Regions from separate parts of the Arthrobacter sp. W4I7 genome, predicted to be linked through region 2. Evidence: riboswitches for the same ligand, from Rfam matches in the RefSeq annotation. Region 2 holds a riboswitch; each other region holds the start of a gene.
What was found. A riboswitch is a leader RNA that binds a small molecule or an ion and turns the genes downstream of it on or off. The one in region 2 is predicted to bind cyclic di-AMP.
Positions count from the first base shown of each region.

Region 1: linked by a shared signal. The riboswitch ahead of QF047_RS16960 (hypothetical protein) and the one ahead of QF047_RS16340 (M23 family metallopeptidase) in region 2 are both predicted to bind cyclic di-AMP.
Region 3: linked by a shared signal. The riboswitch ahead of QF047_RS08430 (LysM peptidoglycan-binding domain-containing protein) and the one ahead of QF047_RS16340 (M23 family metallopeptidase) in region 2 are both predicted to bind cyclic di-AMP.

Region 1 covers NZ_JAUSXU010000001.1:3,764,501-3,771,797, forward strand. Annotated here, with positions in the region: gene QF047_RS16945 (winged helix-turn-helix domain-containing protein) at 255-1,121, opposite strand; gene QF047_RS16950 (response regulator transcription factor) at 1,812-2,552, shown strand; gene QF047_RS16955 (HAMP domain-containing sensor histidine kinase) at 2,560-4,062, shown strand; cyclic di-AMP (ydaO/yuaA leader) riboswitch at 4,190-4,340, shown strand; gene QF047_RS16960 (hypothetical protein) at 4,346-5,077, shown strand; gene QF047_RS16965 (YdeI/OmpD-associated family protein) at 5,126-5,569, shown strand; gene QF047_RS16970 (HAD-IA family hydrolase) at 5,550-6,230, opposite strand; gene QF047_RS16975 (glyoxalase superfamily protein) at 6,319-6,693, opposite strand; gene upp (uracil phosphoribosyltransferase) at 6,739-7,297, opposite strand, start outside.
Region 2 covers NZ_JAUSXU010000001.1:3,624,601-3,631,897, reverse strand. Annotated here, with positions in the region: gene QF047_RS16360 (cold-shock protein) at 1-269, shown strand, start outside; gene QF047_RS16355 (DUF3027 domain-containing protein) at 275-946, shown strand; gene serC (phosphoserine transaminase) at 1,132-2,262, opposite strand; gene QF047_RS16345 (metal-dependent transcriptional regulator) at 2,541-3,248, shown strand; cyclic di-AMP (ydaO/yuaA leader) riboswitch at 3,352-3,594, shown strand; gene QF047_RS16340 (M23 family metallopeptidase) at 3,605-4,426, shown strand; cyclic di-AMP (ydaO/yuaA leader) riboswitch at 4,539-4,735, shown strand; gene QF047_RS16335 (C40 family peptidase) at 4,806-5,486, shown strand; gene QF047_RS16330 (NlpC/P60 family protein) at 5,651-6,412, shown strand; gene QF047_RS16325 (HNH endonuclease) at 6,658-7,158, shown strand; gene QF047_RS16320 (molybdenum cofactor guanylyltransferase) at 7,205-7,297, shown strand, end outside.
Region 3 covers NZ_JAUSXU010000001.1:1,829,223-1,836,519, reverse strand. Annotated here, with positions in the region: gene QF047_RS08465 (metallophosphoesterase) at 1-433, shown strand, start outside; gene QF047_RS08460 (glucose 1-dehydrogenase) at 587-1,480, shown strand; gene QF047_RS08455 (DUF1810 domain-containing protein) at 1,546-1,989, opposite strand; gene QF047_RS08450 (DNA alkylation repair protein) at 1,973-2,539, opposite strand; gene QF047_RS08445 (TraR/DksA C4-type zinc finger protein) at 2,536-2,895, opposite strand; gene QF047_RS08440 (lytic transglycosylase domain-containing protein) at 3,079-4,272, opposite strand; gene QF047_RS08435 (dienelactone hydrolase family protein) at 4,377-5,351, opposite strand; cyclic di-AMP (ydaO/yuaA leader) riboswitch at 5,616-5,820, shown strand; gene QF047_RS08430 (LysM peptidoglycan-binding domain-containing protein) at 5,824-6,663, shown strand; gene QF047_RS08425 (YdiU family protein) at 6,736-7,297, opposite strand, start outside.

The DNA.
Region 1 (7,297 bases), 140 kb from region 2:
TCCAAAAGCAAGCTCCGAGTGACGCAGCCCCGGCCTTCAACCAGCCGCGGAGGCAAATGCTCGGAGAGGCTGGGTAAACGCCAAAGGCGGCACATCCCGAAAGCGCCGTTATCGCTGGGCCCACGCCGCCAGGGTTCCCTGGCCGAGCTTGCGAGGCGAGGGCGGCGGTGGGGAGGTACGAGCGCAGGCGCCGAAGGATGGCCCGCGAAAGCGAAAGCGCCCGCCCCGAGTGGGATAGGCGCCTTCGAGGAGTCCTAGATCGAGTATTCCGGAGCGGCCCAGACAACGACTTCGGGGTGCTCGTAGAAGCGGTAGCCCTGGCCGCGGACGGTGCGCACGGTGTTGGCGAGGCGGCCAAGCTTGGAGCGGAGGCGGCGGATGTGAACGTCGATGGTGCGCTCGTTGGGCACTTCTTCGGCGTTGCGCCACAGGCCTTCGAGCAGTTCGTCGCGGCCCACAGTGCGGGTGCCGTTTTCCACGAGGTAGTTCAGCAGTTCGAACTCTTTGAAGGTCAGGTTCAGGGATTCGCCGTCGAGGTGCACTTCGCGGCGTGCAAGGTCGATCAGGACGCCGGAGGGGCGCGGTTCCTGCGGCTGCTGCGGCCGGGGGGTCTCAGTGCGCTGCCGGGTGTTGACGGTGGGGTCCCCGAAGGTGGACCGGACGACGTCGAGCGCTGAGCCGGGCGTGCCGGCGGGAGCCACTGCCACAGCGGCGTAGCTCTCGGCGCCCGTCACCAGGGACTGGGCGTAGGCGCGGATCTCCTGGGCGAGCTTGGCGATGGAGGTCCCTGCGGCAGCCGCAGTTTCCTCATCGATGCCCATGTAGAGGACAAAGCCGCGCGCCACGTTGTCGTTGGCCACCGGGCGGACAGTGCTGGGCCCGGCCACGACGGGCGTGGGAGCAGTCACGGGCGCGGATTCAGCCGGAGTGACGGCACGGAGCTGGCCGTAAGAGTTGGGGTTGTAGCCCTGGGGTGCGTATCCAGAGGCGGGGAAGCTGCTTCCGGGAGCGGAGGGCGCAAGCGACGGGCGCGGCGCGAAGCCGGGGCGGAGGCCGGAAGGCTGTCCAGCCTTGGCGGCGTTACGGACCGAAATGTGGACGTATCCGGATGCAACTGTCATGTTTGGTTACCTCAATGTGAATGGCCGTCATCGCGGCTCGAATGCTGGGTTCCCCGCAATGGAAAACTGGGGAGGGACGCCCGACGCTGGGCTGGGGGCGAATGCCTGGAGAACTTCGAGGGGTGGGAAGATCAGGCGTACATTCGACAACAGCGCATGTCGGCAGCAGCGGATGTGCTGGGCCAATAGTCTGCGGCTGCAGGTGCTGTTGAGTTCTTGTTCACAATGGAAGTGTGCAGCGTAACAATGCTAACTTGCAAGTAACAATGGACCATTTAGTCCGCATAATGAGACAAAATCAGCTTTTGTGTTGTAGATCACGATTCTTGAGTGCGGCCAGAACGGCGTTCATTATCCTGCTTCTGGGGCCCAGAAAGCCCGCAAAGGGAACTTAATTCGGCCAGGGGCTTGCTTTGCGTCTTTTTCTTCAAATACGTGTGGAATACCAAAATCCCCTTCCCGGAGTGCGTCGCTGTCCAGCGGCACGCCGACGTCACAGCGAGAATTCAGCCCCGGTTTTGCACCCGATGAGCAGCGGCGGGGGCAGGAAGGGCGCTAGGCTTTCCCTCCGCCGCACCCGCTGCCTTGCGCCACATCCGCTTTTCGCATCCAGCTGGCTAGGCTGGGATTCACAGCCGGGACACAGGAATCCCAAAGCCCGGGCTAAACGAGTGATCGGAGAGTTGTTCCATGGCCACACCGCACTCCATGACAAACAACCTTCCCCAGCTCACCCACCCGGACGGATCCCCCATCCGCGCCCTGGTGGTGGACGACGAGCCAAGCCTCTCAGAACTCATGAGCATGGGCCTGCGGATGGCCGGCTGGTCTGTCGCCGTAGCGGCCGACGGGCCGGAGGCTGTGAAGCTCGCCAAGGACTTCCGCCCGGACGTCCTGGTTCTCGACGTCATGCTGCCCGGGTTCGACGGCGTTGAGCTGCTGGGAAGGATCCGCGCCTTCGCGCCCGAGGTCCCGGCGTTGTTCCTGACAGCCAAGGACGCTGTGCAGGACCGGATCGTGGGCCTGGCGGCCGGCGGCGACGATTACGTCACCAAGCCGTTCAGCATGGAGGAAGTCCTCCTGCGGTTGCACCGCCTGGTGCAGCGTTCCGGGGTGGCCGCCATGGATACGGCTGAGCTGGTGGTGGGTGACCTGGTCCTGAACGTCGATACCCGCGAGGTGACCCGGGCGGGCGAGGAACTCCAGCTCACGGCTACCCAGTTCGAATTGCTCCGCTACCTCATGGAGAACCCCAAGCGGGTAATCAGCAAGGCGCAGATCCTGGACCGCGTCTGGGACTACGACTTCGGCGGCCAGGCCAACATCGTGGAGTTGTACATCTCCTACCTGCGCAAGAAGGTGGATGCCGTGCACCCGCCCATGATCCACACCGTGCGCGGGGCCGGGTACGTCATCAAGCCTGCCGAGTAGGCGCACCATGGCCTTGCAACAGGCTGCGCCGCACCGCCGGAGCTGGCTCAAGCCCAATACCTGGCATTTGCGCACCCGCCTCATCCTCCTTGCCATGACTCTGCTGATCGCCATCTGCGGTGCAGTGGGCGTGGTCAGCTATGCCTCAATGGACGCCTTCCTCACCCGGCAGCTCGACGAACAGCTCAGCCAGGCCGCGGACAGGTCGAACGATCCGGGCCGCCCGCCCATGGGCGGCTTCAATGGAAGGGACCCGCTGGACGCCCGTGGCCAGAGCGTGGGAACCCTGAACGCCCGCGTGCTCAACGGGCAGGTCAACAGCGCCGGCTTCCTCGCCTCGGACACCACCCGCTCGCCGCTGTCCGCCGAGGACAAGCAGGCGCTGCTGGACCTTGCCACGGACGCGCAGCCGGTGGACCGCACCCTCTCCAACGGTGATTACCGGTTGATAGCCGTGAAAACGAATTACGGGGATGTGCTGGTGACCGGACTCCCCCTCGCCACCAAGGAGAGCACGCTTACGTCCCTGGTGTGGACTTTTGTGTTCGTCTCCTTGGGCGGCCTGCTGCTCATCGGGCTGGTGGGAACGGTGCTGATTCGCCGCACCATGAAGCCCCTGGAGCAGCTGTCAGAGGTGGCAACCCGCGTTTCACAGCTGCCGTTGGACGCCGGTGAAGTGGCACTTGCGGTGCGGGTGCCGCCGTCGAACTCAAATCCGGGAACGGAAGTGGGCAGCGTAGGCCACGCGCTCAACCTCATGCTGGACAACGTGGCCAACGCGCTGCAGGCGCGGCAGAGGAGCGAAACCAAGGTGCGACAGTTTGTGGCCGACGCCTCGCACGAGCTGCGCACTCCCCTGACCGCCATCCGGGGCTACACGGAGCTGATGCGGATGACGGAGAATTTCACTCCCGACGGCGAAAAATCGTTGGCCCGCGTGCAGAGCCAGTCTGAGCGGATGACCGCCCTGGTGGAAGACCTGCTGCTGCTGGCCCGGCTCGATGAGGGCCAGCCGCTCAAGCTCACCGAGGTGGACCTTACGCAACTGGTGATTGAGGGAGTCAGCGACGAAAAGGTGATGGCGCCGGGCCATAACTGGCGGCTGGAGCTTCCGGACGAGCCCGTCGTGGTCAACGGCGACGCCTCCCAGCTGCGCCAGGTCCTGATGAACCTGCTCTCGAACGCACGCAAGCACACTCCCCCGGGGACCACAGTGGTCACAGGGGTTGGAAAGTCACCTGAAGGGGCGGCGGTAGTAACCGTAACGGACGACGGCGGCGGCATCCCTGCCGAGTTCGTGGACCATGTCTTCTCACGCTTCGCCCGCGCAGACGCGGCACGAAAGGGAGCGGGAGACCAGGCTGGAGCCTCCGTTGCCGAAGGTACCAGCGGTCTGGGCCTCTCCATCGTGGAATCCATTGTTGAGGCGCACGGCGGAAGGGTAACGGTGACGTCACAGCCGGGACGCACACAGTTCGCCCTGCAGCTCCCACTTCCGCAGGTCTCGTAGCAAGGCGACGCGCCGCCGTCGTGATCTCTGTTACCAAAATGTGACTTGTGCTCCGAATTCCTGTACCGTCGTTTAGGTACGGTTCCCGTTCGGGCCGTATATCCGGATGACGCCAAGCTCTGCCACTTCCCGGATTTCTCTTGAACCAAGGCAGAGGCGGGGGACCCACCGTCCCGGGCACTATTGCCCTTGGGGTTAAGCCAACACGTGATTCTTTCCGTGTGGCCGGATGCCCTCATCCGAACCCGACAGCTAACTCCGCAGGTGTGAGAGGCGATTCATCATGTCCAAATTCCTGGTTAAACCGCGCCCGAAATCCGGGCCTGCACCCCACGCCGGACGCGAAGCCGGCAAACTCCCCTTCATCGGCAAGCGCGCGGCTGTACTTGCCGCATCCGCTGCACTCCTCGTAGGAGTGGGAGCGGCCGGACAGGCTACCGAATCCAGCATCCGGGTTGCCGCCACTGAAACCAAGGCCGCTGAAGCGCAGTCCAACCTCAGCATTGAGAAGAGCGAAATCCGGGCCAACCCGGCGCCTGCCCCGGCGGCCGAGGAGATTGCAGTGGCCCCGCAGGCGGCAGAGCCGGCACCGGCGGCAGCGCCTGAACCGGCACCAGTCCCCGTCCCCGAAGCAGCACCGGCCCCGGCTCCCGAGCCCGCCCCGGCGCCTGCCGCCGCTCCTGAGCCGGCACTCGTCGTCGCGGTCAACGACCCCGCCGGCGCCCAGGCTTACGCCGCTGGCCAGCTTGCCAGCTACGGCTGGGCTCCGGACCAGATGCAGTGCCTGCAGACCCTGTGGACCAAGGAGTCCGACTGGACCACCACGGCCACCAACTCAAGCAGCGGCGCCTACGGCATCGTCCAGTCCCTGCCTGCTGAAAAGATGGCGAGCGCCGGCCCGGACTATCTCACCAACTACCGCACGCAGATCAACTGGGGCCTGAATTACATCCAGGAGCGCTACCAGTCACCTTGTGGCGCCCTGAACTTCCACCTGTCCAACAACTGGTACTAAGCACACAAAACCTTTTGGAGCGGCGGGCTGCCCGGCATACTGTCATCCATGAGGTTCACCACCACTATCCAGGGCAGCGGAAACAAGACCGGCATCGAAGTTCCCGAAGAGGTTCTTGCAGCCTTGGATGCGGGCAAGCGGCCGCCTGTGGTGGTGACCATCAACGGCAAGAGCTATCGCAGCAGCATTGCGGTGATGGGCGGGCAGAACCTCATCTCGCTGAGCGCAGCCAACCGGGACTTCGTCGGGGCAGCCGCTGGCGACACCGTGGACGTGGACGTGGAACTGGACACCCAACCCCGGATTGTGGAAGTTCCCGAGGACCTCGCGACAGCGATGGCCGCCGAACCGGCAGCCCAAAAGTTCTACGCGACGCTGAGCTTCAGCGCCCAGCGCCGGTACGTTGAGCCGCTGGGCGATGCCAAGACGCCCGAAACCCGGTCGCGCCGCATTGCCAAGGTAGTGGCGGACCTCAAAGCCGGAAAGAAATAACCGTCCTGCTGTCGTCGTCCTTGCCGGTTTCGACGACGACTGCGCTGTAGTCCTGGATGTGCAGTACGCCGGCGGGCAGCGGGCCGGTGTTCGGCCCCACGGCCACCGTCCGGATGCCAGCGGCCACCCCTGCAGCGATTCCCGCCGGAGCGTCTTCGAACACCACTGCGTCCGCAGGATCCACGCCAAGGTTGGCCGCCGCCTTCAGGTATCCCTCGGGATCCGGCTTGCCGCGCGTCACCAGTTCAGCTGTCACTGCGATGGCAGGCATCGGCAGGCCGGCGGCGTTCATGCGGATGTCGGCCAGGATGCGGTCAGCGGACGTGACCAGGGCGACGGCGTCCGGCGGCAGGGCTGCGAGCAGGCTCGCGGCGCCGGGCAAGGGCACGATGCCTCGAGTCCGGACGCGCTCCATCGCCCCGAGTTCCGCCGTCAGGGCCGTCACGTCGGCACCGGCCGGCGCAAACCGGGTGACTGTATCGAGAGCCTGGACGCCGTGCGAGGTCCGCAGAATTTCCCCGAGGTCCAGTCCGTAGCGCGCCGCGAACTCACCCCACACCTGCTCCACCACTGCAGTGGAATCGACCAGGGTGCCGTCCATGTCAAAGAGGACGGCCCCGCAAGTCAGTGTCCGGATTGCTGCAGGGGTGGAAGCATTCATGGTTTACATTCTGCCCCAGGCTCCGGGGGTCCCAGCTTAGGCCGTGGATCCCGGAGGCCGCCCCTGAGCCGTGCTGGCCCGCTGCGGGTCAGCTTTCGCGGCCCGGGATGTACTGGACCGCCCATCTGTTCCCGTCGGGATCAGCAAAGTACACGAAGTGGCCCCAGGCCTGCACGTCCACGTCGCTGACGTCCACCCCGTTGTTTTTCAGGTACTGGTGCGCGGCGTGGATGTCGCTGACCACCAGCTGGAGATTCGAACCGGTGCCGGGAGGCGCGTCCGTGAGCCCTTCCCCGATGCAGATCGAGCAGGCTGAGCCGCGGGGCGTCAACTGCACAAAGCGGATGGAGTCAGAGGGACGTTCATCGAAGTCCGCGTTGAATCCCACCTTGTTGACGTAGAAATCCTTGGCGCGGTCCACGTCCGACACAGGGACAAACACAAGTTCCAGTTTCCAGTCCATCCGCAAAGGCTAGCGGCGGGACGCGGAATGGAAAAGGCTTGAGCGCTACCCTGCGATGCCGTAAAGCCGGTCGCCGGCGTCCCCGAGGCCGGGAACGATGTACGACTTCTCGTTGAGCTTTTCGTCGATGGAGGCCAGGACGATGGTGACGTTCGCGCCGGACAGTTCTTCCTCCAGCTTGGCCAGGCCTTCCGGGGCGGCCAGGAGGCAGATGCAGGTCACGTCGGAGGCGCCGCGCTTGAAGAGGAACTTGATGGCTTCGCGCAGGGTCCCGCCGGTGGCCAGCATCGGGTCCAGGACGAAGATCTGCCGGTCCGTGAGGTTTTCCGGAAGGCGTTCGGCGTAGGTGATGATGTCCAGGGTCTCCTCGTCCCGGGCCATGCCAAGAAAGCCGACCTCCGCGGTGGGAACGAGTTTGGTCATGCCCTCGAGCATGCCCAGCCCGGCCCGCAGGATGGGGACCACCAGCGGCGTGGGCTTGGTGAACGCGGTACCCACGGTGGTGCTGACCGGAGTTTCGATGGTGACGGGTTCGGTGCGGACCTCGCGGGTGGCCTCATAAGCGAGCAGGGTGACCAGCTCTTCCGTCAACTGCCGGAAGACC
Region 2 (7,297 bases):
AGCTTAAGGCCGGCACCCGCGTTGAATTTGGTGTCGCAGACGGCCGCAAGGGTGCACAGGCCCTGGGGCTGCGCGTGCTCGATAAGACGCCGTCCATCGCCAAGGCGAAACGGCCCAGTGCCCGGGACCTTGCCCCGCTGGTCCAGGACTTGGTGAGCGTGCTGGACAACCTGTCCGGAACCCTCTCCAAAGGCAAATACCCGGAAGGCAACAAGGGTAAGGCCATCGCCGCCGCCCTGCGTAAGGTTGCCGACGAGCTGGACGTTTAGCCCTGATGAGTTCGGAAGCTGATCAGCAGGAGCCGGCAGTGGAGTCGCAGGAGTTGGTGTCCCGGGATCCGGTGTCCCCGGAACCGGAGCCGGAGGGGACCGTTTCGGCCGCCGCGTCACCGGCCCCTGCTGCCGTGAGGACTGCGAGGCCGCGCGCCGGTGTGCCGGCATGGCGCACCGGAAAGCCCGACGCCTTCCTTGCCGCCGCCGTGGAAACTGCCCGAAGCGCGATCGAAGGCATTACGGCGCCGGCGGACATCGGGCGCCACCTGGGAGCCAAGAGCGAGGGCGACCGCCTGGTGACGCACCTCTTTGAATCCCGGTTGCCCGGCTACGGCGGCTGGCAATGGTTCGCGGTCCTGACGCGGAACTCACGCTCCAAGGTTGTGACCGTCAATGAGCTGGGCCTGCTGCCGTCCGAGGACTCCATCCTGGCCCCGGAATGGGTTCCCTGGGCGGAACGTGTCCGGCCTGAAGATGAGCAGGAACCTGAGCGGGAACAGGAACCGGAAACAGAAACAGAAACAGCCGAGGCTGGGCCGGCGGAATCCGATGCTGCGGAAGATGCTGTTGCAGGGCCTGAAGGCCAGGAATCTGAGGCAGGCGCACCTGAAGCGGGTGCCTCTGCAGCCGCTGAGCCGGACCAGTCCGCCGAGGGCGACGCCGGCACTTCCTGACCGGGACGCTCTTATGGAGCGCTCCTCCGAAGACAGACAAAAGGCGCCGCCCGGGGAAAACCCGGGCGGCGCCGTCGTTCTTTAATGCCTCAGCGCCCTGGTGGCTTGGGGAGGGGCAACTGACCCGGGCTGGCGGAGTGCGCGAGCAGCCCCCAGCCCGCGCCGGTTCGGTTGCTTGTGCAGTCCTACTTGCGCAGCTCGTCCACCACGTAATCGATGCTTGCGAGCAGGGCGGAAACGTCGGCGGGCTCAATGGCCACGAACGTTGCGATGCGCAGCTGGTTACGGCCCAGCTTCCGGTAAGGCTCGGTGTCCACCACGCCATTGGCGCGCAGTACCTTGGCAACCACGGCCGCGTCCACGGACTCATCGAAGTCGATGGTGGCGATGACGTTGGAGCGCTCGTCCGGGTTGGTGACAAAGGGAGTGGCGAACCCGGAGGCGTCGGCCCAGCTGTAGATGCGGCCGGCGGAGTCAGCCGTGCGGGCGGACGCGAAGTCCAGGCCGCCGTTGGAGTTCAACCACTGCACCTGCGCGTCCAGAGTCACCAGGGTGGACAGCGACGGGGTGTTGTAGGTCTGGTTCAGGCGCGAGTTGTCGATGGCCGTCTGCAGATCCAGGAAGTCCGGAATCCAGCGGTCGCTGGCCTTGATCCTCGCTGCCCGTTCCAGGGCGGCCGGGGAGAAGAGCCCAAGCCAAAGTCCGCCGTCGGAGGCAAAGTTTTTCTGCGGCGCGAAGTAGTAAACGTCACTCTGGGCAACATCGACATCCAGGCCGCCTGCGGCAGAGGTGGCGTCCACCAGGACCAATGCACCTTCGTCCGCGCCGGCAACGCGCTGCACAGGGGCCGAAACGCCTGTGCTGGTCTCGTTCTGCGGCCAGGCGTAAACATCCGCGCCTGCTTCTGCCTGCGCCGAGGGGCGGGTACCGGGTTCGGACTTGATGATGGAGGACGCGTCCAGGAAGGGGGCTTTGTTGGTGGCTGCGGCGAATTTGGAGCCGAATTCACCAAAGGACAGGTGCTGTGCCTTCTTCTCCACCAGGCCAAAGCTTGCAATATCCCAGAAGGCGGTGGAACCGCCCACGCCGAGCACCACCTCATACCCTTCGGGTGCGCGGAAGAACTGGCTCAGGCCTTCCCGGACAGAGCCCACCAGGTTCTTGACAGGGGCCTGGCGGTGGGACGTGCCGAGGATCTTCTTTGACGCGGCTGACAGCGCATCGATCTGTTCCTGCCGGACTTTGGAGGGCCCGGCGCCGAACCGTCCGTCCTTCGGCAGGAGGTCGGCGGGAATAGTGATGCTGGTTTCGCTCACAGGTGCTCCAATTTCGGCGTGGACGTAACTTTGGTCCGGACGGGTGTTGGCGGCCGGCAGTCGGCGGTGACTGCAACCAGGGCCTTCCTCATTCTGCCTGAAGCGCTGTTTCGGCGGGAACCCGGGCCGTCATAGTCCAGCCAATGAGACGCCTGCGTAGCACAGGCGCGAACTATTCGGACAAAGTCAAAATAGGCTAAGCTTTTCCACGGACTACGTCGCAGTCAAGGCGATACGGTGGGACAACGCAAGGTACTGCGCTCGAGGAGCTGAGCTGGATGACGGATCTGATCGACACTACGGAAATGTACCTTCGGACCATTCTGGAGCTTGAAGAAGAGAACATCGTGGCTCTTCGTGCGCGCATCGCCGAGCGGCTCCGCCACTCCGGGCCCACCGTCTCCCAGACCATCGGCCGGATGGAGCGGGACGGCCTGGTGGTCGTCTCCGGAGACCGGCACCTTGAGCTCACCGAAACGGGGCGGAAGCGCGCCACGGAGGTCATGCGCAAGCACCGCCTTGCCGAGCGCCTGCTCGCCGACGTCATCGGTCTCGACTGGGCCTACGTCCACGACGAAGCCTGCCGCTGGGAGCATGTCATGAGCGAACGCGTGGAGCGGCGCATCTACGAGCTGCTCAACCATCCCACGGAGTCTCCGTACGGGAATCCGATTCCAGGCCTGGCAGCCTTGGGCGGTTCTCCGTCACTGGGCCTTGCCGACGGTGCCATCAGCCTCCTGGAAGCGATGAAATCCTATGGTCCGGCATCAGAGGTGACCGTGAGCCGGCTCGCGGAGCCCATCCAGGTGGAGCCGGAGCTGCTGTCCCAGCTTGACGAGGGCGGTATCCGTCCGGGCGCCGCCGTTTCACTGGAGCGGGTGGGTGATTACATTTCGGTGCGCGTTCCCGGCATTGAAGGGGCCCTGGAGCTGCCGCCGGAGGTTGCTGCGCACGTGTTCGTGGCCATCCGCCAGCCCGCGGGTTAGGGACGGGATACCCCATAACGGGGTGTTTAGCCAAAGATAACGGAATTGTTACTAAGGGGCTTAAGCCTCTATAGTTGAACCAAGCGTTGATATTAAAGCGTTACCTGATCTGGAGCCGAGCTCTGCCAGCGGATCAGGAGCACGAGTCGTAACTGGCAGAGGCGGGGGAACCACAACCGGCAGCGGGGGACTGTCTTGGGGTGAAGTCCGTCAGCAGCAAGCCTCTTCCAGCGAAGGATCCTTAATGGGATATCTCTGTGCCGAAGCTTGCTTACGGCGGACCGGGTCTTTGAACTCTCTGACCTGAATCCGACAGCTAACTTCGCAGGCTTTCCAGAGAGGAACCGTTCTTGACCATGCAGAATTCCAGGGGACGCCGCCGCGCGGCGGGCCCTGCTTCGACACCGCGCGTTGTCGAAGTCATCACCTCGGAGCGTCCCCGCGATCCGCACCGTGATGCTCGCCGGCGTCGGGGTCCCCTCCGCCAGGTGACCGAATTCGCAGCCGCCAGCGGCATCGGCCAGAAGGCCGGCATCGCGCTTGCTGCCACCGGCCTGGTCCTCACCGTGACAGTCCCGGCCACCAGTCCTGTTATGGCCACTGACGCCTCGGGCGCCGCCCCCGTTGCCGCCTCCTCCGTGACGCCCCAGCCTCAGATCTCCGCGGAAGCCGGGGCCCAAATCGACTTCAGCCGCTCCGCCGTGGTGACCCAGGCTGATCCGGACGGGAAACTGAAGCAGCTGCTCAGCGCGCAGTCGGCCGGCGCCATCAGCCGGGCCGCCTCGGCCGGAAGCCTCGGCGCCCCGCTGGCCGTGATGACCACCGCATCGCCATTCGGCTACCGGGTCAGCCCCATCACCGGCGGCACCGGGGACTTCCACCGCGGACAGGACTATGTGGCCCAATGCGGGACGTCCGTCATGGCTGCGGCCACCGGTACCGTCACCTTTGTGGGCTGGCATCAGTTCGGCGGCGGGAACCGCGTCGTGATCGACCACGGCAACGGCCTGGAAACCACCTACAACCACCTGTCGTCCTTCAACGTCAAGGAAGGCCAGACGGTCTCCCGCGGGGAAGTTGTGGCGCTCAGCGGCACTACGGGGGCGTCCACAGGCTGCCACCTCCACTTCGAAGTCCAGGTCAACGGCGAGGTCGTTGACCCCACCGTCTGGCTGTAGTCAAGTGACGGTGAACTATCAGATGATCTTGACTTGCCGTGACCTGAATGTGACATTCAGTCAAAACTGCTGTACCGTCTAACTCGCGTCAACTTTTCCGAAGTTGACGCTCTTGTGCGGATTGCCTAACTCTGCCACCGCTCAAGGTCCGTTCGCATGACATCGTCTGGCAGGGGCGGGGGAACCAATTTTGGCCTTTCCAGCGGGAAGGCCTTGGGGTTAAGTCACAAAGCTTCCTTGGAAGCCGCGTGGCCGGGTGACTCCCATCCGAATCCGACAGCTCACCTCGCAGGCATTGGGAGAGGCTACCTTCGTGTCTTCACGCCATAATTCTGCGCGCCACCGTGCGCAAACGGTTCGTACCAGCCCCTTGGACGCGGTGTCCAAGGCTGTTAGTGCCAATGCCGGGACAGTTGGTCGCCAGGCTGCCGTTATCGCAGCTGCTTCCGGCCTCATCCTGACCATGGGCTTGCCGGCCACCGCGGCAGACACCAACGCTGGTGTGTCTGCCTCAACGGAGTCCGGGTCGGCGCAGACCGCCCTTGCCGTTACTGCGGCCCCCACGGCCACTGTCTCTTTCGAGCGCCCCGTGGTCAAGACCACAGCCGCTCCCAAGGTGCAGGCCGTACGCACCCAGTCCACAGACTCGGGTAATGGAACCGCTGCCACCGGAACCGCTTCCTCCGCCAAGGAGAAGCTGGCCGAAACCGTCTCCTCCGCCTCCACCTCAGGCATCGCCGCCATCGCGTACACCGGCATCGGTCACTCGTACGTGTGGGGCGGCACCAGCCCCGTCACCGGCTGGGACTGCTCGGGCTTCACCCAGTGGGTCTACGCGCAGGCCGGCATCAGCATCCCCCGCACCAATGCATGGACTGCCATGACGCCCACATCCACTCCTCAGGCGGGCGACCTGGTGATGCAGAATGGCGGCGCACACGTTGGCATCTACGTCGGCAACGGCATGATGATCAGCGCCCTGAACCCCTCCCAGGGAACGCTGCTGCACGCCGTGGCCGCAACCGGCTCCTCCGCGTTCTTCACTGTCTCCAAGGGCTAGTTCTTCGACCTTCGGGTCCAAGGGCTTTTTCTTTGCCCAAACACACTCTTCGCTAAATCACCACATCCCCGTTCGGGACGTGCCGGCGTACCCCCAAGATGCCGGCACGTCCAAAACCCCCTGTCTGCCTACAAGGCGACTGGGGAAAACGAAAGAGAGAACTGATGACTACTCGTGCAACCGCACGGCATCGCGCCGAGGTCACCAAAACCAATTCGCTGGCCATCATTGCCAAAGCTGTGGGCGAGAACGCCGGCGGCGTCGGACGCCAGGCGGCAGTGATCGCTGCCGCGTCCGGCCTGGTCCTCACCAGCGGCCTGGCCGCCAACGCTGCCGACGCCAACGTCCAGCGTGACTCTGCCCCGGCCTCCAACCTGGAAGTTGAATCAACGGTTGAGGCTCCGATTTCGGCTGAGTCCACCATTGCCATTTCCTACGAGAAGCCCGCAGTGACCACCACTCCGGCTCCCGTTGTGGAAGCGCCGGAGCCCGAGGTTCAGGTTGAGGTCCAGGAAGCAGCCGCTCCGGCTGCCAAGCCCGTCGTTGCCGCCAAGGTGACCGCATCCGCTCCTGCCGCAGCCCCCGCCGCTTCGGCGAGCGGCAAGGGTGCAGCTATCCTCTCCGCCGCCTACGCCCAGCTCGGTGTGATGCAGGACTGCACCATGCTGGTCACCAACTCCCTGGCCGCCGTCGGCATCAACTTCCACGACTGGCCCGCCGGTTACCTCTCCCTGGGCCGCACCGTGAGCGCCGCCGAAGCGCAGGCGGGCGACCTGATCTACTACGCCGACGGCGGCGCCGGAATGGCACACATCGCTGTCTACGCCGGAAACGGCCAGGCAGTGCACGGCGGCTACAACGGCAACCAGACCGTTGTTTTCAGCGCCAACGTTGGTTCCGGCCCGGTCTTCATCCGCGTCAACTGACATCCCCGGCCCGTTGATTCGGGCTGACGGAATTGAACACAACCCCTGCCCAACGGCAGGGGTTGTTTCGTTTAAGCGGCATGTCCCGCCGGTCACCGCGGCCGGACACGGCGGGGGCTGTACGCCGCAATTAGCCGATAGTGCACTTCTTTGTTTACTCTTGTGGTGTCGATCCATAGCCCGGATATGCCGGGGGCAGCCGGCCCTCGTGCCCCTGACGGGTGCGGCCGTGAAGAGGTACGTGCATGCGCACTCTCGTTCTGAATGCTGGATATGAACCGCTGGCGGTTATTACCTTCCGCCGGGCGCTGGTGCTTGTGCTTACGGGCAAGGCGAGCGTCGTGGCCGAAGGGGACGATCCTGTCGTGGGACCCCAGGAGATTCTGGGCCGCCCGTCCGTGATCCTCCTGAACCGCTACATCCGTCCCAGATACAACCAGTCCACGGCTGTCAGCAGACGCGGCGTGCTCCGGCGTGACGGGCACAAGTGCGCCTATTGCGGAAAAGCTGCGCACACTATCGACCATGTCCACCCCAAGTCCCGCGGCGGAGCGGATTCCTGGGAGAACCTCGTGGCCGCATGCCTTCGGTGCAACAACGTCAAAGGTGATCACACCCCGGCGGAGATGGGCTGGAAGCTGCGGTTCGTGCCCGAGCCTCCGCACGGCACCATCTGGCAGATCAAGGAACTCGAGAAGCCAACCCCTGCCTGGGATCCGTTCCTGCTGCCGGAGCGCGCTGCCTGAAAGACCTCGGGCTTGGCTCGGGTGCGCTCCCGATTAGGCTGGGGGAGTGGAGCAGAACAGGTTGGACTTCGACGCCCTGGTCCTTGCCGGCGGCAGGTCTTCCCGCCTGGGCGGGGTACCTAAGCAGGGGCTGGTCTTT
Region 3 (7,297 bases), 1.8 Mb from region 2:
CGCCGTCGAAAACGCCGATGTGGTCTTCCACGCCGGCGACTGGGTGACGGCCGGTCTGCTGGATGAGTTCGAGCAGCGCAGCCGCTCCGTGGTGGGCGTCTACGGAAACAATGACGGGCCGGAGTTGCGGGCCCGGCTGCCGGAAACGGCAGCAGTCATTCTGGAAGATGTCCGCTTTGCCATGGTGCACGAAACCGGGCAGGCAAAGGGACGGGAGGCGCGGTGCGAGCAACTGTACCCGGACGCTGACGTGCTGGTTTTTGGGCACAGCCACATCCCCTGGGACTCGGTCTCCCCGAGGGGGCTGCGGCTGCTCAACCCCGGTTCCCCTACCGACAGGCGCCGCCAGCCTGCCTGCACCTACATGACGGCCGTGGTGGACGCCGGTGCCCTGGTAGAGGTCCGGCTCGTAGAAGTCCACCGGGACGACTGACTCCCCGAAGATGGCGGGGCTCGCGAGTGCGAATCAAAATCCGGACTGATCGACACGAATCCGGGTTGGCAGCGGCCTGCCTGATTGCCTAGGCTGGAACGGTAAGCATACTTAGCTTTCTGTGTTCCACCCCTACCCATCAGGAGGACCACCATGACTGACCAGTACACCTTCCGAAATCCCGTCACCGCCTACGAGAAGATCTCGCCGCCGGAGCAGCACCAGCCCGAGCCCGGCCTGGACGCGGAATTGTCGCCGAAGGCGGATCTCGGCGAGGACACCTACCGCGGTACAGGGCGGCTGGACGGGCGGAAGGCGATCGTTACCGGGGCCGATTCCGGGATTGGTGCGGCCACGGCCATTGCTTTCGCCCGCGAGGGGGCGGACGTTGTCCTTTCCTACCTGCCGGAGGAAGAAGAGGACGCAGCCCGCATCGCCGGCATCATCGAAGCGGCCGGCCGAAAGGCAGTCAAGGTCCCCGGCGATCTGAAGGACCCCGCCGCCTGCCAGGAGTTGGTGGACACTGCAGTGGCCGTGCTGGGCGGGGTGGACATCCTGGTCAACAACGCCGGAAAGCAGGTGGCGCAGGAGGACATCGCCCAGATCACGGACGAACAGTTCGACCACACCCAGAAGACGAATGTCTACGCAATGTTCCGGGTCACTAAGGCGGCGGTTCCGCACATGCCGGCCGGGTCCACCATCATCAACACCACCTCGATCCAGGCGTACAACCCGTCCCCCACGCTGCTGGACTACGCCACCACCAAGGCGAGCATCAACAACTTCACCAAGGGCCTGGCGCAGCAGCTTGCGCCCAAGGGCATCCGCGTGAACGCGGTGGCGCCCGGGCCCATCTGGACGCCGCTGCAGGTCAGCAGCGGCCAGCCAAAGGAGCAGCTGCCGGAGTTCGGCCAGTCCACGCCCCTTGGCCGGGCGGGGCAGCCGGCCGAACTCGCCCCGGCCTACGTTTTCCTGGCCTCGGCGGAGTCCAGCTATGTCCTGGGCGAAACCCTGAACGTTAACGGCGGCAGCCCCACGCCGTAGCGCCAGGGAACGTTACATCCGACGGCGGTGCCTGGCGCAGGACGCGCGAGGCACCGCCGTCTGCATTAGCCTTCGTCCCGGCCGGCGAGCAGATCGTCGGTGGCGGGGTCGGGCTGGCCGTCGAAGAACCGGGCCAGGACGGTCTTGAAGACGGTTTCCCCGGGAGCTGCGCGCAGGAACAGCGTCATGGAGGAGTGCAGCTTCCGGGCGTCCACGCCACCAAAAATGTCCGTGGCGGCGCGGTCCGGATGGGTGGTGAGGACCTGGGCGCACTCGAGCAGCCGCGGACCCAGGACCGGGTGGTCCAGGTAGTCCCTGGCTTCTGCGAGGGAGCTGATGGCGTACCGGCGGGATGTCTCGCTGTGGCCGAGGCCCGCCAGCTGCGGAAAAACAAACCACATCCAGTGACCGGATTTGCTGCCCAATTGCAGTTCGGCCAGCGCCTGGTCATAAATTCCGCCGTTGTTCTGTGCGGCAACGAAGCGTTCCAGGTCATAGCGATCGTTCACGGATGTCTCCTTGGGGTGGGGCTTGGGCTGTGGGTTGCGGCTCGAGGAAGGCTGCTGCGTTGCGTAACTGCAGATCCGGGTCTGTCCGCCACCGGGCAAGGACAACGCTGGCCCGCTGGCGGTCACGGCCCGTGAGCCGGGCCAGGAACGGGGCCACCACGTCCGCAAGCAGCGGGTCAACCAGTTCCCGGGTTCCGGCGGACCGGAGGAACCCTTCGATCCGGGTCAGGTCCGAATGGCGCAGCAGTGCCACCTTGGTTTGCAGCAGCACGATGGCGGCGAGCCGCCGCTCGTAGACCGCGCGGGAGCCGGGCCGCGGTTGTCGCCAGAGCGCGGACGCCAGCTGCACCACGTCGTCGTGATCGAAGTCCTTGTACTTCCGCAGCGCGTCGCGGATGGTTCCACGGACGGCGCCAACGGAGGATCCGTAGGAGGTGAGCCCGCCGCCCAGCCTGCCTTCGACGTCGTCCGCCCGGTACCAGGCACCCTCATTCTGCAGGGTGCGGTCAACAAACCCGGCTGCTGCTGCCACAACATCGGCGCTGCTCATCGCGTGCGCCCTGCGGACGCATGCCGAATGCAAAACGGCGTCCATGGGCGTGCCTCCAGCCGGCCTTCAGCGATAGCTTCGCCGCAGACGGCGCAGGTCCCGTAGGTGCCGTCGGCGATTCTGGCGAGGGCCGCGTCCACCTGGTCCAGTCCGGCGCTGCTTTGCTGCAGGAGTGCCGAGGCCTGGGAGAGTTCGAAGGCGATGGTGGAGCCTTCCGGATCGTGTTCGTCGTCCACATTGGAATCCTGGCGGGCGGAGTTTGCCGAGGCGATGTCCGCGCGGAGGGCCGGAAGCAGCACCACTTTCCGCGCCCGCTCCTCTTCGAGCAGGATCCGGAACCGTTCGAAGTCAGGCATGGGAAAAGCCTAGCGCGGGGTCAGTACCAGTTGTTGGCCAGCGAGTGGTTCCAGGCCCCGCAGGGAGAGCCGTAGCGGCCGCGGATGTAGCCCAGGCCCCATTCGATCTGCGTCCGGTAACTGGTGAGCCAGTCGCTGCCGGCGCTGGAGTATTTGCCAGGCGGAAGTGCCTGCGCGATGCCGTTAGGCGCCTGAGTAGGGATTCGTGGCGGTGGTCAGCCAGTTTGATTCCCTGGTCCAGAGCTGGGCGAGGCAGAGGAACTGGTCCTGGCCCCAGCCGTACGCGCCCAGCCTCCCCGAGGCATAGCTTTTGGCGCCTGCCGGATCATTAACGGCACCACCCGGAACGGAGGGCACGACGACGGGCGGCGGGCTGGGTGCCGCGGGCAACCCAGGTGCGGGGGCAGGGTTAGCCGGGGCCGGGTTAACGGGCGCCGGGTTGCCGGGTACCGGATCGGCCGGTGCGGGATTTGCCGGCGCGGGGCCGGCGGGCGCTGGGCCAGCCGGCGGGCGGACGGCAGCTGCTGCGGCCGCCCTCGCTGCCGCTTCTGCCTGCTGCCGGGCCTGCTCCTCAGCAGCGGCGCGCTTGGCGGCCTGTGCGGCCTCATAAGCGGCCTGTGCTGCCTGGCCCTGCCGGTAGGCGCCCTCAACTGCCGCGGTCGTGCCCTTGAGGGAGGCCAGCTGGGCTGTCAACTCCTCGCTGTGCTGCCGGCTTTCCGCCACCTGGCGTGCCATGGCCTCCTGGGCGGAACGGGCGGCGTCGAGTTTGGCCTTGGCTTCAAGGGACAGCCGCTCGCGTTCGGCTTTGGCGGCGCTTTCCCGGGCAGCCAGGCTGGTGGCGATCCGGCCCGCGGATTCGGCCTTTGTTACCAGTCCTGCCGTTTTGTCCCCGACGATCTGCACCACATTGAGCCCTTGAATGCTGTTGGTCTGGATCGCATCCAGGGCAACGAAGAATCCCATGGTGGTGCCGCCCGTTTTGTAGGACTGGGCTGCGAGCGCCCCGAGCTCCTTCCGGTGCCGGGACAGGGCGGTGTTTGCCTGTGAGACCTGGGCGGTGAGGGCCTCCACCTTTGCGCTGGCAGCCTGCAGCGCAGAGTCTGTTACGGCATAGTCGGCCGCCGACTGGACGGCTGCGTTACCCAGGGACTCGGATTTGGCCTGCAGGTCATCGAGGTAACTGCTGATCCTGCTGATTTCAGCCGCCTTGCCGGCCTCGGTCTGCTTTGCTTCCTGCACGTCTTCCCAGGAGGGGTAATCGCCGGGCGGGTCGCTGTCCGCCGCGCCCGCCGGTGCCAGCCCGAGTGCCGCGGCGAGGGCCACGACCAGAAGGGCCGCCGGCAGGGGCGACCGGGCTTTTCTAACGAACCGGGGCATAGTCCGGAAGCTTACCGGCTTCAACCTCTGGTTGAAGGCCAGCCTCCTGACATCGTTATGCAGCGGAGACCTGCGGTTCCTCTTGGCGGGCAGGACGGCGCACTTCAGACGTGCCGGCTGAACCAGGCGAGTGTGTCTTTCCAGGCGGCTGTGGCCTGGACCTCGTTGTACTGGTCACCGGTGTCATTGTGGAACGCGTGGCCCACACCAGGGTAGACAGTGAGCTGATGGACAACGCCGGTGGCAGCAAGAGCATCCTTGAGCGCCGGCATGGCACCCGTGATGCGCTGATCCAGCTCTGCATACACACCGAAGACCGCAGGCTTGATCCCCGGGACTTTGCCCAGGTCAGGGGCCGGCCCATAAAAAGCCGCGGTGGCTTTCAGGCCGTCCAGCTCGGTGGCTGCCTGCCAGGTGATGCCGCCACCGAAACAGTAACCGGTCATGGCAATTCGTTCACCGTCCACGAAGTCCTGGCCCCGGAGGTACTCCAGTGCCGCGCCAAAGTCGGCAATGTGCCGCTGGGCACCGGCCGAGGTGAGGGCACCGGGAACAGCATCGCGGTCCATGCCGGCAGTTCCGCCTTCCCGGCTCAGCAGGTCAAGGGCGAGGGCCACGTAGCCCTCCTTCGCGAAGCGCCGCGCCACGTCCTGGATGTGGGGTGTCAGTCCACGGTTCTCGTGGCAGATCAGCACTGCAGCACGGGGCCCGTTTGACTTGGGGCGGGCCAAGTAGGCGCTGACAGAGGTTCCACCGGACGGAAACCGGACAGTCGCCGTCGTCATTCCAGCAGCACCTTCGGGTACGGAAAGCGGGCTTTTCGCCCCCGGCACGGCACCGGAACCGGCCGTCCCGGAGGCAGTCGACACCGGGGGCTCGGGCGCAGGGATCGGGTCAGTGCTGCGCGGCACCTCACTGGGCGTGCAGCCAACCAGCAGCATCGCGGCCGCGGCAGCACCCATACTGCCCGTAATGAAGGCCACCCGCCGGGTGAACGTCCGGTGGCTCAAGGCCCCGGCGCGGTAGTCGTCAAAAAATTCTTCAATCAGATACTGCTCATACTTGCCGAGCTGAGTCACAGGGCCTCCTCCAGGTGGGGTCATCCTCCTACCCGGTGCCCCTGTGGGCAAGATTCAGACGCCGGTTTCGGCATGGCTTTATTACTTTGTGACAAAGAACACCTGGCGGCGCACGGCGTTTGTATCTTCTGAGGTCAACGGGGAGTGTAGGGAGAATCAAGTCGTTTGCTAAATACGAGAGAAGCACCTCGTATGTTATCCAAATGTGACAATCGATCGCCTGGCGGGCTATGGTCTTCAGGTGTCCCTCCCAGACGGGACATTCCCGTCAGTATGCCGAGCCCTGCCACTGAACCGGGATTCAATCAGTTTCCAGCTGGCAGGGACGGGGGAACCACATTTCCGCGGCCTCCTGAGAGGCCTTGGGGTCAAGTCGATAGCGCCCTCCGTTCCGTTCGGAGCCGCTCCCGGCCGGGTATCTCCAACCCGAACCCGACAGCTCACCCCGCAGGCATGGGAGAGGCGATCAACCGTGTCAAAAAATTCCATCACCGCCCGTCACCGCGCGACTCCGGCCCGCTCAATCGCGCTCCAGGGCTTGGCTGTCTCAGCCAAGTCACTTGGCCGTCCGGCGCTCGCCGTAGCAGCAGCTTCCGGCATTGCCTTCGGTGTAGGCGCCCCGGCCCACGCAGGCGTAACCGGACCGGACACCACCGAGACCACTAACACCCAGGCTTACACGGCGCCCGCCGCTGCCGTGGCTGCCCCCGCGGCAGCTGCCGCCAACGTACACACCGTGGTTTCGGGCGACACCTTGGGCGGCATCTCGGCTGCCTACGGCGTCAGCCTCAATGACGTTCTGTCCGCCAACGGCCTGGCGATCTCCGCGATCATCTACCCCGGCGACCAGATCCAGATCCCGGGCGCCGGGTACGTTGCAGCTGCTCCGGCCGCCGCTCCGGCTCCCGCCGCTGCTCCTGCTCCCGTCAAGGCAGCCGTGGCCGCGGCTCCGGCCAACACCGGAGTGAATGTGTCCTACGCTTCAGCTCCGGCTGCAACAGGTTCGGGCGCCGGCGCTGCCATTCTGGCCTCGGCCTACGGCCAGGTCGGCATCCAGCAGGACTGCACCGCAATGGTGGAGAAGGCCCTGCGTTCCGTGGGTAAGAGTGTTGGCGACCTGGCTCCAGGCCAGTTCTTCCAGTACGGCTCCGTTGTGGGTGCCCCCGCTGCCGGTGACCTGGTGATCACCGCCGGCCACGTCGGCGTGTACGCCGGCAACGGCCAGGTTGTGAGCGGTGGCGTGGACGGTTTCAAGACTGAGGTCCACTCCATCAGCTGGCTCCCGGGCGCTTCCTTCGTCCGCGTAGCGTAGCCACACCACCCGGACAGGGGCGGCAGGCGGGTTTCTCCCCGCCTGCCGCCCCTGTTTCGTTTTCAACTCAGCTCAGGTGCCGCAGAAGGTCTGGTAGCTGCCGAAGTCCTCGGGTGCTCCCCCGGCATAGCGCTCAAGCCCCGGGCGCTCCTGGTACGGCATGCGGACAACGTCCACGAGCCGGTTAAAAGGGTCGAGGTCGCCCTCTGTTGCTGCGGCGAGTGCCTCCTCCACGAGGTGGTTGCGCGGAATGTAGGCGGGGTTTACCCGGTCCATCACGCCGGCGTCGGGTTGCAGGGCCAGCCACCGTTCGGCCCAGGCATCGAAAGCGGCGAGGTCCAGGACCATGCCTCGGGCCGGCCGCTGGTTTCCCCGCGCTGCCTGGCCGAGGTTCCGGAAGAACGAGGTGTAGTCCACCGGCCCGTCCTTGAGAATGGCGATCACGCCGTCCACCACCTGCGAGGCTTCTTCTGCCTCCGGACTGCCGGCGGCGCTCTCCTTCAAACCCAGTTTGGTTTTCATGCCCGCGAACCAGGCATCACTGTATTGGCGGCGGAACGCGCCCAGTGCCTCCACAGCGGGGGCTACCGCCTGTTCCTGGTCTTCGTTGATGAGCGGCAGCATTGCCTCGGCA